DNA from 2 places in the Salinivibrio sp. IB872 genome. Region 2 is predicted to be linked to the other one. Evidence: riboswitches for the same ligand, from Rfam matches in the RefSeq annotation. Region 2 holds a riboswitch; the other holds the start of a gene.
What was found. Region 2 has a riboswitch for lysine ahead of BZJ18_RS02395 (Na+/H+ antiporter NhaC family protein). Riboswitches for the same ligand answer to the same signal wherever they lie in the genome.

Region 1 (5,427 bases), on a different contig from region 2:
CGGAAGAGTACAAAGCGAAAGGGGATGACTACAACGCGATCATGATCCAAGCGGTGGCGGATCGACTCGCAGAAGCCTTTGCGGAATATCTTCACCAGCAAATTCGGATCACCTTGTGGGGGTATGCGCCCGATGAGACGCTCGATAACGACGCCCTGATCCGCGAACAATACCAAGGGATCCGGCCAGCGCCAGGTTATGCCGCCTGTCCTGAACACAGTGAGAAAGGCAAGATTTGGCAATTGCTATCGGTAGAAGCGCATACGGGGATGACACTTACCGAAAGCTATGCCATGTGGCCGGGCGCGTCGGTTTCGGGTTGGTATTTTTCCCATCCAGAGTCACGTTACTTTGCGGTAGCGAAAATTCAAAACGATCAACGTGATAGCTACGCGGCACGTAAAGGCTGGTGTCTTGAGGAAGCTGAAAAGTGGCTAGGCCCTAATCTTAATGCCTAACCGAGAAAAGCCAGCGCACGCTGGCTTTTCTTTTGGGTTTTACTCAAAAAGCTGTGTATGTAAACGCTGCACCACCTCGGTGGCACTGTCGTCATCAACCACCATACAGACATTGTGATTACTCGCGCCATAACAAATCATGCGCAAGGTGGCGGTATCTAAGGCGTTAAATACCGGCGTCACCGCCCCCGGAGTATGACGCATCTCATTACCAATTAAGGCGACCACGGCCAAGTGTTGGCAAACGTCAACATGGCACAAGGTCGAGAGTTCCTCCAAGGCGGCATCAGGCAAACGGGGCACCTCACCTTGTGTATTGGTTTGATCGAGTGTCAAAGACACACTGACTTCGGAGGTAGTGATCAGATCGACGGAGATCTGATAGCGCGCTAGGATCGCGAAGACGCTGGCAAGAAAGCCATACGCTTGGAACATCGTCAAGCTGGTCAAGGTCACCATGGTTTGATTTCGGCGCAACGCAATGGCGCGGAATAGGGGGGATGATTCCGCGTGTTCTCGGATCCAAGTCCCGCCTTTTTCCGGCGCACAGGCCGCCCCGACAAAGACAGGAATATGCTGGCGTACCGCGGGTAATAGCGTGGACGGGTGGAGCACTTTGGCGCCAAACGTCGCCATCTCCGAAGCTTCACTAAAGCTGATCTCAGCAATAGGACGTGCTTTGGCAGCGAGGCGTGGGTCGGTAGTATAAATGCCCGGTACATCGGTCCAAATCGCCAAGCTTGTTGCCCCGAGCGCTTCGGCAAACAAAGCGGCACTGTAGTCGCTGCCTCCTCGGCCAAGAGTGGTCGTTCGTCCTTCTTTGTCGGCACCGATAAAGCCTTGGGTCACGAGAATGTGATTGTCTAGCTGCGCATTCAAGCGCTGACACTGTTGCTGAGTTAGGGCGATATCTGGAATAGCGTGACCAAATTGGCTATCCGTTTTCAAATATTCGCGGGCATCAATCCGAACTGCGGGCAGGCCAAGATGGACGAGCAAGCGAGTAAACAGGTGCGTAGAGGTAAGCTCGCCACAGGCAACCAAGGCATCGGTAAGCGCTTCGCTCGGGGCCTCACAGGCTTGCTCACTCAAGGAGATAATCTGCTGGTGGAGCGTTCGCACTGCTTCTTGGGTGTGATGACAAGCGGGCAAAGCTGCCAGTATTTGCTGGTGGATAGCGTCTATTGCATCCAGTGTGTTTTGGCGTAAGACATCGTTTTTTATGCCTTGGGCTAAGGCGACAAGATGGTTGGTGACGCCGGCACATGCGCTAATCACTACAAAACGGGTCTCAGGATGGCGCATAATCACTGCGGCACTTTGTTGCATGGCGGCAAAGGTGCCAACACTGGTGCCGCCAAATTTAGCGACTGAAATAGATGGTAACGGGTTCACGTCCTTTTCCCCTTTTGAGCTCGTGCTCATTGATTCAACATATTTAAAAGTCAGTGGGGAACATCAGAAGTCACGTCGCAAACGCGAGCAAAAAGGAAGAGCAAACGGCAGGCATTCTGCCAGAAGCGCTCCACCTGTCTGTCCAAATGGATGACAAGTGACAGCCTGAAGGATTCAGCCTTCATGGCCGGCGGCTCCTTACCCTGTCGGAACCCCCTCGGCATCGCCTCCCCTGATTATCACGCCTTGGAGTAGGGCTCCGCGTGATAACTGCCTGAGTGATGCACCTCTTCTGTATGTTCGGCCATGTGTTGATCCACATGGTGAGTGGTTACATTACGGGCGCTGGTGAGTGGTTGTCAACCGCCAATTGAGTTGCAAAGCGACGATCAGGCACCTATATCGCTGCTATCCGCCACCCGTTGAATATGCGCTCTAGCACGTAAGTTCGCAATGTGACAATGGGGCGATGAACACAAAGTATGCTATAACGGAAAGCGCAAATTTAGCAGACACAAGGATAGGTTATGGCAACTTCAATTTCCGATATCCGCTCATTTCAGCCGATAGAGCGCACCCTGATGGGCCCTGGCCCGTCTGATATTTCTCCGCAAGTGTTGCAGGCGTTGAGTCGTCCGACGTTGGGACATCTCGATCCCCTTTTTATTGCGATGATGGATGAGGTCAAACAGCTCTTACAATATGCCTTTCAGACCGAGAATCCGTTTACCATTGCGGTCTCTGCCCCCGGGAGTGCAGGAATGGAAGCGTGCTTCGTTAACCTTGTAGAGCCCGGTGATACCGTGATTGTCTGTCGCAATGGGGTGTTTGGTGACCGAATGCGAGAAAACGTTGAACGCTGTGGTGCGCATGCGGTGATGGTTGACGATGCATGGGGCGAGCCTGTCAGCCCCGACAAGGTTGAAGCGGCATTAAAAGCGCATCCAGAGGCTAGCATCGTCGCGTTTGTTCATGCTGAAACCTCCACGGGCGCTTGCTCAGATGCGCAAACACTGGCGACGCTGGCGCGCGAGCACGGCTGCCTTACCATTGTTGATGCCGTAACATCACTTGGCGGTGTACCCTTGAAAGTCGATGAATGGCAACTTGATGCGGTCTACTCTGGTAGCCAGAAATGCTTGTCATGCGTCCCGGGCTTATCGCCAGTCACCTTCTCGGCGCGTGCCGTTGAAAAAATGCAAGCGCGCACCCACAAGGTGCAAAGCTGGTTTCTCGATCAAAGCTTAGTGCTGGGCTATTGGAGCGGTGACGGCAAACGCAGTTATCACCATACTGCACCGGTCAATAGTCTGTATGCATTGCATGAATCATTGCTCAAGTTATATCAAGAGGGAATTGAAAACGCTTGGCAGCGTCATCGAACCATGCATCAACGCTTAAAAGCGGGGTTGGACGATTTAGGTATCCGCTTTGTGGTGGATGAGCCTTATCGCTTGCCGCAATTGAACGCGGTGTATATCCCGGATGGCGTCGATGATGGCGCGGTACGCCAACATCTGCTCAACACCTATAACCTCGAAATCGGTGCAGGCTTGGGCGATCTCGCTGGTAAGGCATGGCGAATTGGCTTAATGGGCTACAGTGCGCGTGAAGAAAACATCGCGCTATGCTTAAAAGCATTGGGCGACGCACTGCGCTAAGCGTACGTTATTCCGGCGGAGTGCGCATCGGTAAGGTGTGGCGAGTGGTCCACACCTTGGCTGCTTGCGGAAACAAATATCGCGCCTCTTGCTGAATATCGCGCGCCCGCTGCGTATCGCCAATTTGCAGTGCAATCTGGTAAGCATGCTGGTAGCCCGCAAACGTGGGGTGTTGTGCCACATGCTGCAGCCATAGGTTCAGGTGCTGGTGGCGCTCGGCATCCGACAGTGTCTCTAGGGTGTGCTGAAAGTGCTGTTCCGCGAGCCCTTGGGTGAGTTTGCTTTGCCACCATGGATGTTGCTGGTAGAGTGCAATACGCTGAGAGGTTAATAAAGAGTCACGCAGGTAGCGATTGGCTAAATACACCGATGATAGGCACAACAATCCCACCAAGATCATTACAGTGACAATACTGCGTGTCGCGATACGCTGCCCATATTCGGCGGTAGAAAATGTGATTCGTTGGTATTTGCTGGTTAAATTATCCAGCCAGTACAGCCACATGAGCAGTAAAATGCCGTTAAACCACTGCGTACCGCTGGCCGGATAGATAAGCAAGCCAGTGAGTGGCGGAAGCACGAGTGCAACGAGCATACGCCGCGTGCCTGAAGGGGCGCGGATAATGCGAAGCGCCAGTGGCAGTATCACCGCAAGATACGCCAGTGCTATCACAAGCCCACCTTCCAATAACCACAATGCTAACGCGCTCGGCAATTTCACGGGGCCAGTGTGTCCCGGATGTGCCGCCGATGCGAGCAGTAGAGTAGTTTGTCCATGACCCATGCCAACGCCAAAAAAAGGCGTTTGTTGAAATTGCTGCCATGCAAGCCACAGTACGCGCTTATCTTGAGGCGTGAGCCATTGCCAGCTTTCTTGCCCGGTCAGCCCGAACACCGCGAGTAACGCCCCTGCAGACATGGCGGCTAGCCACGCAAGATGCTGGCGCCGCGTCGCAAAGCGACTGAGGTAAACCTGTTGCAAAGCAATGGCGCAAAGGGCAAACAGAAGCAGTAGCGGTCGTCCTTGCATGGCAAGCACGGGCAGGATAACCACAGGCGTGAACACCAACACGCTTTGCGTTATGGGATGGCGGTAGCGGTTACTTGGCTCTCGGGCGAGCAGATAAGCCGCCAAACTTAGGCCGGTGAGTAATAACGCATGGGTCACGGCAGAGGGTAAATGCGGCACCCAATGTTCAAATTTAAAAGGCGCTATGCCCGGTGGCGATTGGTTGCCTAAGACGGAGAGGATGGCCAACCAAGAGGCAAGCATCAAAATGGCCAGTAGCTTTTGTCGCTGGGCATGATTAAAAATAAACTGCTGTAAGCTGGAGAAAAAACCGAAGCTGAGGACCAATGCGGCGATGGCATAGCCGCTATTTAGCGTTGCCGCTTGCGGATAAAGATATGGCACACTGGCACAGAGCGTGGCGGCCACTAACGCCCAAGTTAAGTGAGTGACGCGCCATGTGTGCTGTCGCCACACTTCCAGTCCGGCGAACCCCAATACCAAGCTAAGCGTGAGTAACGACAGAGCGGCAGCAGGATGGCGAATACCCACCAACGGCAAGTCGACCGAATACAATGGCAAACAGATCAGCCATAACGCCGCCAGTGCCCCTAAAAAGGGCACCGTAAGCGGTTTTCGTTTCACTCGGTGGGTGGGTAACGCCTGTGTCATTATCGCTCCAACATGGGCTTCAAGAAGTGGGCCGTATGGCTACCAACCACATTGACGATCTCTTCTGGCGTACCTTGAGCAATGATTTCACCGCCGCCGTTACCGCCTTCAGGTCCTAAATCGATGATCCAATCTGCGGTTTTAATCACATCTAGGTTATGCTCGATCACCACAATGGTGTTGCCCTGTTCGCGTAAGCGATGCAACACATTCAGCAACTGCTGAATATCAT
Region 2 (7,676 bases):
GTACGTTTTACGCGCAACTTGGGTTGGTGCAATTGTATGATGGTGAGCAACTTGTACTCATCGATCCGATTGAAATCGACGATCTTTCCCCATTGTGGGCATTGCTGGCTGACACCAATGTCACCAAAGTATTGCATGCCAGTAGTGAAGACTTGGATGTGTTCCAACACTATGCTGGTACCTTACCCACCCCTATGGTTGATACCCAGCTGATGGCTGCTTTTTTAGGGCACGGTGTATCAGAAGGATTTGCGAGTTTGGTGAATACTTATGTGGGAGTGGCGCTTGATAAAGGCGAATCACGCACTGATTGGTGCGCGCGCCCACTAACCGATAAGCAAAAGCATTATGCGGCGGCGGATGTGTATTATTTGATGCCTCTGTACCAAGCGCTTGAGAAAGCCTTGGCAAAAACACAGTGGCAAGCGGCGTTGCAAGAAGAATGTACCCGCTTATGTGACAAAAAGCGCCAACCCAAAGAGGATTCGCTGGCATATCTTGATATTAAATACGCGTGGCAGCTGCAGCCGAATCAATTGGCGGTACTCCAATCGCTTGCAAAGTGGCGCGCGAAAGAGGCACGACGTCGCGATATCGCGCTTAATTTTATTGTGAAAGAGCTTCACCTTTGGAAAATGGCGCGATTTGGAATTCGTAGCGTTGAGCAAATGCAAGCGCATGATTTTGATAAATTTGAGATTCGCTATCATGCCCAAACTTTGATCACGCTGGCGAAGCAAGCTGAGAAGCTTCCTAAAGCGAAGTGGCCACAACCCATCACGCGTTTAGTCGATGAGCCGGGTTACAAAGCCGTGATTAAGACGCTCAAAGAAAGCGTTCAACAGTGTGCGGATGAGCTGGGTTTTGTACCGGAGTTTATTGGCTCAAAGAAGCAATTGAATCAGTTGATCAGTTGGGTATGGCGAGAGCATAAAGCGGAGGATAAACGCCCAGATCTCGCACAAGGGTGGCGGTATACTCTGATTGGCAAGCGCCTGATAGCGATGATTCCCAGTGCGCCAGTGACGCATTAAAAAAGCGGTGCTCAGCACCGCTTTTCTACAATCAGCGAACGAGGCTCACGCTTTAGCTCTCTTTCCCTTCTTCCGGCAAAGTCACATTTAACTCTAAGACGGAAAGATCGTCGTCCCCTTGCTCGAGGCTCACGGAGACTTGCTCGGGACCGATATCCACATATTTACGGATCACATCTAAGATATCCTGCTTGAGCTGTGGCAAATAGGTTGGGGCAGGGCTATCTGCACTGCGTCGCTCCGCAACAATGATTTGCAGGCGCTCTTTTGCAATGTTGGCGGATTTTTTCTTGGCTGGCCGAAAGAACTCTAGCAATGCCACATTAGCCTCCAAATAAGCGTTTTAGAAAACCTTTGCGCTCTTCCTCAATAAAGCGGAATGGGCGCTCTTCGCCAAGCAATCTTGCAATGGCATCTTCATACGCTTGTCCCGCATCCGATTCTTGATCGAGAACCACGGGCTCGCCTTTGTTTGAGGCATGCAGTACTGACTGGCTTTCTGGGATGACCCCTAACAGTGGAATACGTAAGATTTCCTCAACATCCGACACACTGAGCATCTCGCCGTTGGTCACGCGGCTTGGGTTATAACGGGTTAAGAGCAAGTGGTGCTTAACCGGTTCCTCACCGTTTTCGGCGCGGCGAGATTTTGAATCGAGAATGCCCAGAATGCGATCAGAGTCGCGCACCGAAGAGACTTCAGGGTTGGTCGTAACGATGGCTTCGTCGGCAAAATAAAGGGCCATGAGGGCGCCAGCTTCGATACCCGCAGGCGAATCGCAGATGATGTATTCAAACCCAAGCTCATCCATCTCTTTTAACACCCGTTCGACGCCCTCTTTGGTGAGTGCATCTTTATCACGAGTTTGTGAGGCTGGAAGAATAAATAGATTTTCAACCCGTTTGTCTTTGATCAGCGCTTGATTAAGGTTGGCTTCGCCGTTGATCACGTTGACAAAGTCATACACCACGCGGCGCTCACATCCCATAATTAAATCGAGATTACGAAGACCAATATCAAAATCAATCACTGCGGTTTTTTTGCCAGCCATGGCGAGTCCCGTCGCGAGTGCTGCACTCGACGTGGTTTTACCAACACCGCCTTTACCGGAGGTAATTACAATAATTCGTGCCATTCCTCGTCCTTATTCTGTTATAGCGTGAGGGGGTCTATTTGTAAGCTTTCTTGATTGAGCGAGACCATGACGGGGCGCTCAATAAACTCAGATGGAATTTTGTCGCTTAGCCAGTAGCTACCGGCTACTGACAATAATTCTGATTGTAAATTCTGGCAATAAATACGCGCTTGCTGCTGGCCGCTGGCGCCGGCAATGGCTCTGCCGCGCAGCACGCCGTAAATATGAATACTGCCATCAGCAATGACTTCCGCCCCGGCACTGACATGATTCAATACCACCAAGTCAGCATTTTTGGCATAGATTTGCTGTCCCGAGCGCACGGGATTCGTGACCACTTTAGTGGGGGTTTGAATCGGATCGGCAACACGAGATTGCTTGCTCGATTTGAGTACCGCAAGCCCCACCGATTTGGCTTGCTGGCGGGTATCGTTATGCGTGACGCCAGTAAGGCCGACTAAAATCATCCCAGTTTCACTTAAACAGTGCTTTAAAGCGGTGAGATCTGGGCATAGCTTTAAACGGCTGACATCCGCTACCACAGGCGCGCCTTCAAAAAATGCGGGGGCTTGGGAAACCTTATCAGCCAAAATGGCGGCCGCTTCAGTAAAATTGTCATCCACAAGATGAAGAACAGACAAAGTAAAAGTTGAGCCTTTCAACTCCGGGTGTTTGTGCATGTTGTTTGATTCCGGTTATATCGTTGAAACGCGAGTCAGACGCGCATTATCAGACGTTGGATAGCATGGTATATTCACAGCATCGATGCGGCAAGCAGGGTTTGATATTCGGCGGACATTGCCCCCTAATTTTGGCGATTTCTTGTCATGGTGCGCGATGTGAGCCGCGTTTAGTGAGCATTGTGTGACACATTTTGCGGCAAAGCCTAACAAACCTTAACTCGTCGATGACACTATTTCGCCATCGTTATGGCATGCTGATGAGGACATTGAGATGTATTGCGCAATTTATCGTAGCAAAAAGAAAGAAGGCACCTATCTTTATGTACCGGGGAGAGATAAATTCGATGATGTGCCAGAAGCATTAATGAACAGTTTTGGACAACCAGAGTTTGCCATGATGATTGATCTCGGTAAGCGAGAAAAACTTGCGGTTGTTGATGTTGAGAAAGTGAAACAAAGTCTGCAAAACGAAGGGTTCTTTCTACAATTACCACCGCCACCGGATGCGGCGTTGCAGGCTATCCGAAACAAGAATGAAAAATTGTAATTAGGGAAGCGTATGCGCAAAGGTTTGATTTCAGCATTGGTTGCAGCCTCAGTTTTTACCTCGGGGCCGCTATTTGCAAAAGAAGGGTTTGATCAGTACGTCGAATCATTGAAAGAGGAAGCGCGTCAAGCAGGGATTGATGACGATATACTGGCACGCGCGTTTGCTGGCATTGAGTATCATGAACGGGCGGTCAGTGCCGATCGAAATCAACCTGAGCGGCGTTTAACCTTGGATGAATACATTCCCCGCGCCGTACCGGATTGGAAAGTCGATCAGGCGAAAGCGCTGTATAAAAAACATTATGCGGCGCTAAAAAAAGTCGGTGAGGAATATCAGGTTCAGCCTCGTTTCATTGTCGCCTTGTGGGGCGTGGAAAGTAATTTTGGCAAACTGCAAGGCAACTACAATGTTATCGAAGCACTGGCCACATTGGCTTATGATGGGCGTCGAGAAGCCTTTTTCCGCCAACAAACAATGGCAGCACTGACCATATTGCAAGAAGGGCATATTGCGCCTGAAAACATGAAAGGTTCATGGGCCGGTGCAATGGGGCAAAGCCAGTTTATGCCGACGTCTTTCCTTCATTATGCGGTTGATGGGAACCAAGATGGTAAAAAAGATATTTGGCAAACGGAAGCTGATGTCTTTGCTTCTGCGGCGAACTATCTAAAACAAGCTGGCTGGGACGATACGTACACATGGGGACGCCAAGTTAAATTACCAAAGCATATAGATAGGAATAAACTTGGTGTCGAAAGTAATAAGGCGCTGTCATTAAATCAATGGCAAACACTGGGTGTAACGCGTCTTAATGGCCAAGCGTTGCCGAATGTCGATATTCAAGCTTGGTTGATTCAGCCTGATGATGAACTTGGACGAGCTTATTTGGTTTATAACAACTATCAAAGCTTGTTGAAATGGAACCGTTCGCACTACTTTGCGTTAGCAGTCAGTCATTTGGCAGACCGGATAAAGTTTGGTTAATGGGTGATGATAGAGATTCTACGAATCAGATAAAAAAAGAGGCCGTCCGGCCTCTTTTTTTTATCTTCATGTGCAACACTTAGGCTTGTTGGCCAGGGATCAAGAAGTCTTCTAATTTCGCGCTACCATTTTCGGTTGCTTCACGGATCACTTTCGGCATACGACCTTGACCGGTCCATGTTTTTACCGAGCCGTCGCTATCAGTGTATTGATATTTAGCAGGGCGTGCCGCGCGCTTGCCTGTTGATTTAGACTTGCTTGCACCACCTAATAATTTCATGAGTTCATCAGGTTCAATACCATCGGCGATTAACATCTCACGGTATTTTTCTAGTTTCGCTAGGCGTGCTTTTTCTTCTTCTTGCGCTTGACGCTCAATCTCTTCACGTTCTTCAACGACGGTTTGTAGCTTTTCTAACGCTTCTTTAAGTTGCTCGGCGGTCATTTCTTTCGCGACAGCACGTAAGCTGCGTAGGTTAAGTAACGCTTTCATTGCATCAGACATTATTGGGTTCCTATTTGATTTATATGTTAATTGAACGGATGGTAACAGTATAAGTGAAATATGCAATATTACATAAAATAATTAGAGCCTATTTTTCATTATTTATTTTCTGTTCGCAATATTTGTTACCCATGTTTAAGGGTGTTTTTTAAAATATGCCTAAAATTTGGGTGGTTGCGACTGATTTCATCGACACTTGATAGTGTGACGTTTTAAGTGGTGGCTTTTTGTGCGTGAACAGTTGCGATAGTGAACATCTTGTGTAGAATGCTCCACTCTTAACGTAGAGGTGCGTTGTTTATAAGTAATGTGCACGAGGGTGATGCCAGTGACCGCACATGAAAGGATCCAACGCCGAAGCCAGTAAGGCCATCATGCCGACTGTGCTGGGGCTGTTACCGAATAGGGGCAGCACTGCCATAGTAATTAGGACACACTATGGAGCGCTACTGTAGGAGGCAAGTTGTTTGCTGTGTGTTACCACGCCTTACCAGTCTTCGTTTCTGCAGTAGATCTCCAACCAATTGGTTGATATTGAGATCATGAACTTAACAGACTTTTCTTCATCCGCTTTATCGTTACTTCCACCCTTGCTGGCTTTGGGCCTTGCCATTGCAACACGTCGCGTGCTGTTGTCGCTAGGCATGGGGATTGTACTCGGTACCTTACTACTCGCTGACTTTTCCCTAGGAACATCGGCGCAATACCTTTTTGATGTGGTTGCCGGCCTATTTGTGGCTGAAGGCAGCATTAATAGCTGGAATATGAGTATTCTTGCTTTCCTCGTACTACTCGGGATGATCACCGCTTTATTGTCCCTCTCTGGAGGAACACGAGCGTTTGCAAATTGGGCACAGAGCCGAATTAAAAGCAAACGAGGAGCAAAATTACTGGCGGCTTTCTTGGGCGTATTTATTTTCGTAGATGACTATTTTAATAGCTTGGCAGTGGGGGCTGTTTCGCGCCCTGTGACCGATCGCTTCCATGTGTCTCGAGCCAAGCTGGCGTATATTCTCGATTCGACTGCCGCACCTATGTGTGTTATCACTCCCGCTTCGAGCTGGGGCGCTTATATCATTACTGTCATAGGCTCGATTTTAGTCGCACATGGGGTGACTGATTACACGCCGCTCGGCGCCTTTGTCACCATGATCCCGATGAACTTCTATGCAATCTTTGCGCTTCTGCTGGTTTTTGCAGTGATTTGGTTTCAGCTTGATATTGGCCCCATGCGTCAATTTGAATACCAAGCAAAAAAAGGCAGTCGCTTAGGGGATGAAAGCGACAATTGTGCCGATCTTTGTGACGATCTTGGGATTGAAGAAAGCGAGCACGGCACGGTTTCTGATCTGGTGTTACCGATTGTGGTCCTCGTTGTGGCGACCATCAGTGCGATGCTCTACACCGGCGCACAAGCGTTAGCGGGTGACGATGTATCCTTCTCAGTACTCGGCGCGTTTGAGAATACTGATGTAGGCATGTCCCTTCTGATGGGAGGCGCAGCTGGACTTATCGTTGCCTTAGCCATGACAATCAAACAAGGGATTGGAGCGCCTGCGATCAGCAAAACCTTATGGGTTGGGGCGAAATCCATGTTTGGGGCCATTCTTATTCTGCTGTTTGCATGGTCTATTGGCCATATCATCGGCGATTTGCAAACGGGTAAATATCTGTCTTCATTGGTGCAGGGCAATATGCCATCTGAGCTACTCCCTGTTGTGCTCTTTTCACTCGCGGCAGTGATGGCATTTGCGACCGGCACCTCATGGGGAACCTTTGGTATCATGCTACCGATCGCGGGCGATCTGGCTGCGGCGACGGAAATTTCCTTGATGTTACCTATGCTGTCGGCGGTATTAGCCGGTGCGGTGTTTGGTGACCATTGCTCACCGATCTCAGATACCACCATCTTGTCATCTACAGGGGCACGCTGTGGGCATATTGATCATGTCTCGACACAGTTACCTTATGCGATTGGTGGCGCTCTGGTGTCCGCGGTTGGCTTTTTGGTCCTTGGCTTTACCGCATCACTATGGTTGGCATTTGCCGCCACGACACTGGCCTTTGTCGCGCTTTGTTTTGCGCTACTGTGGCTGAAAAAGCGCCCGTGCAAAGCCATGGCCTAATCTCGCTCGTAACTACCTCATAATAGGATTGAGCGCAAAGCCCCGCTGGTCGGGGCTTTCCTTTTTGATGAGATCCGGTAGCATGCTGGATTGATTTTAAGCCTGATGACCGAATAACCCGAGATAACAATGGCGCAGCTTTATTTTTATTACTCCGCAATGAATGCCGGTAAGTCGACAACACTTTTGCAATCAGCCTTTAATTATCAAGAGCGAGGCATGCAGCCCCTGTTATATACAGCGGCAATCGATGACCGATATGGTCAGGGAAAAATTAGCTCACGAATTGGTTTAGAGACAGAGGCGCACCTGTACCACAATGAAACCAATTTATTCGAACATGTTTCAGCCATTCAAGAACACGAAAAAGTAGACTGCTTGTTACTGGATGAGAGCCAGTTTCTCACCAAGCAGCAAGTGCTTGAGTTAACTGATGTGGTCGATAAATTGCGTATTCCTGTGTTGTGTTATGGATTACGCACAGACTTTCGAGGAGAGCTATTTGAAGGCTCTCAATACTTACTCGCTTGGGCGGATAAGTTAGTAGAACTAAAAACGGTTTGTCATTGTGGTCGTAAAGCCAATCGAGTGATTCGCCAAGATGCGAATGGCAATGCGATCGCTGATGGCGATCAAGTTGTGATCGGTGGTAACGAGC

Region 1: it holds a riboswitch for lysine, as region 2 does, so the genes downstream of both, lysC (lysine-sensitive aspartokinase 3) here and BZJ18_RS02395 (Na+/H+ antiporter NhaC family protein) in region 2, are expected to answer to the same signal.

Annotation. Positions count from the first base shown of each region.
Region 1 covers NZ_MUFO01000051.1:6,656-12,082, reverse strand. Annotated here, with positions in the region: gene metH (methionine synthase) at 1-458, shown strand, start outside; gene lysC (lysine-sensitive aspartokinase 3) at 498-1,883, opposite strand; lysine riboswitch at 1,969-2,153, opposite strand; gene BZJ18_RS15030 (pyridoxal-phosphate-dependent aminotransferase family protein) at 2,381-3,514, shown strand; gene BZJ18_RS15025 (Wzy polymerase domain-containing protein) at 3,522-5,195, opposite strand; gene uvrA (excinuclease ABC subunit UvrA) at 5,195-5,427, opposite strand, start outside.
Region 2 covers NZ_MUFO01000003.1:78,271-85,946, reverse strand. Annotated here, with positions in the region: gene rnd (ribonuclease D) at 1-1,034, shown strand, start outside; gene minE (cell division topological specificity factor MinE) at 1,087-1,356, opposite strand; gene minD (septum site-determining protein MinD) at 1,358-2,170, opposite strand; gene minC (septum site-determining protein MinC) at 2,188-2,850, opposite strand; gene BZJ18_RS02410 (YcgL domain-containing protein) at 3,125-3,400, shown strand; gene BZJ18_RS02405 (lytic murein transglycosylase) at 3,413-4,387, shown strand; gene BZJ18_RS02400 (H-NS family histone-like protein) at 4,467-4,892, opposite strand; lysine riboswitch at 5,169-5,349, shown strand; gene BZJ18_RS02395 (Na+/H+ antiporter NhaC family protein) at 5,435-7,018, shown strand; gene BZJ18_RS02390 (thymidine kinase) at 7,148-7,676, shown strand, end outside.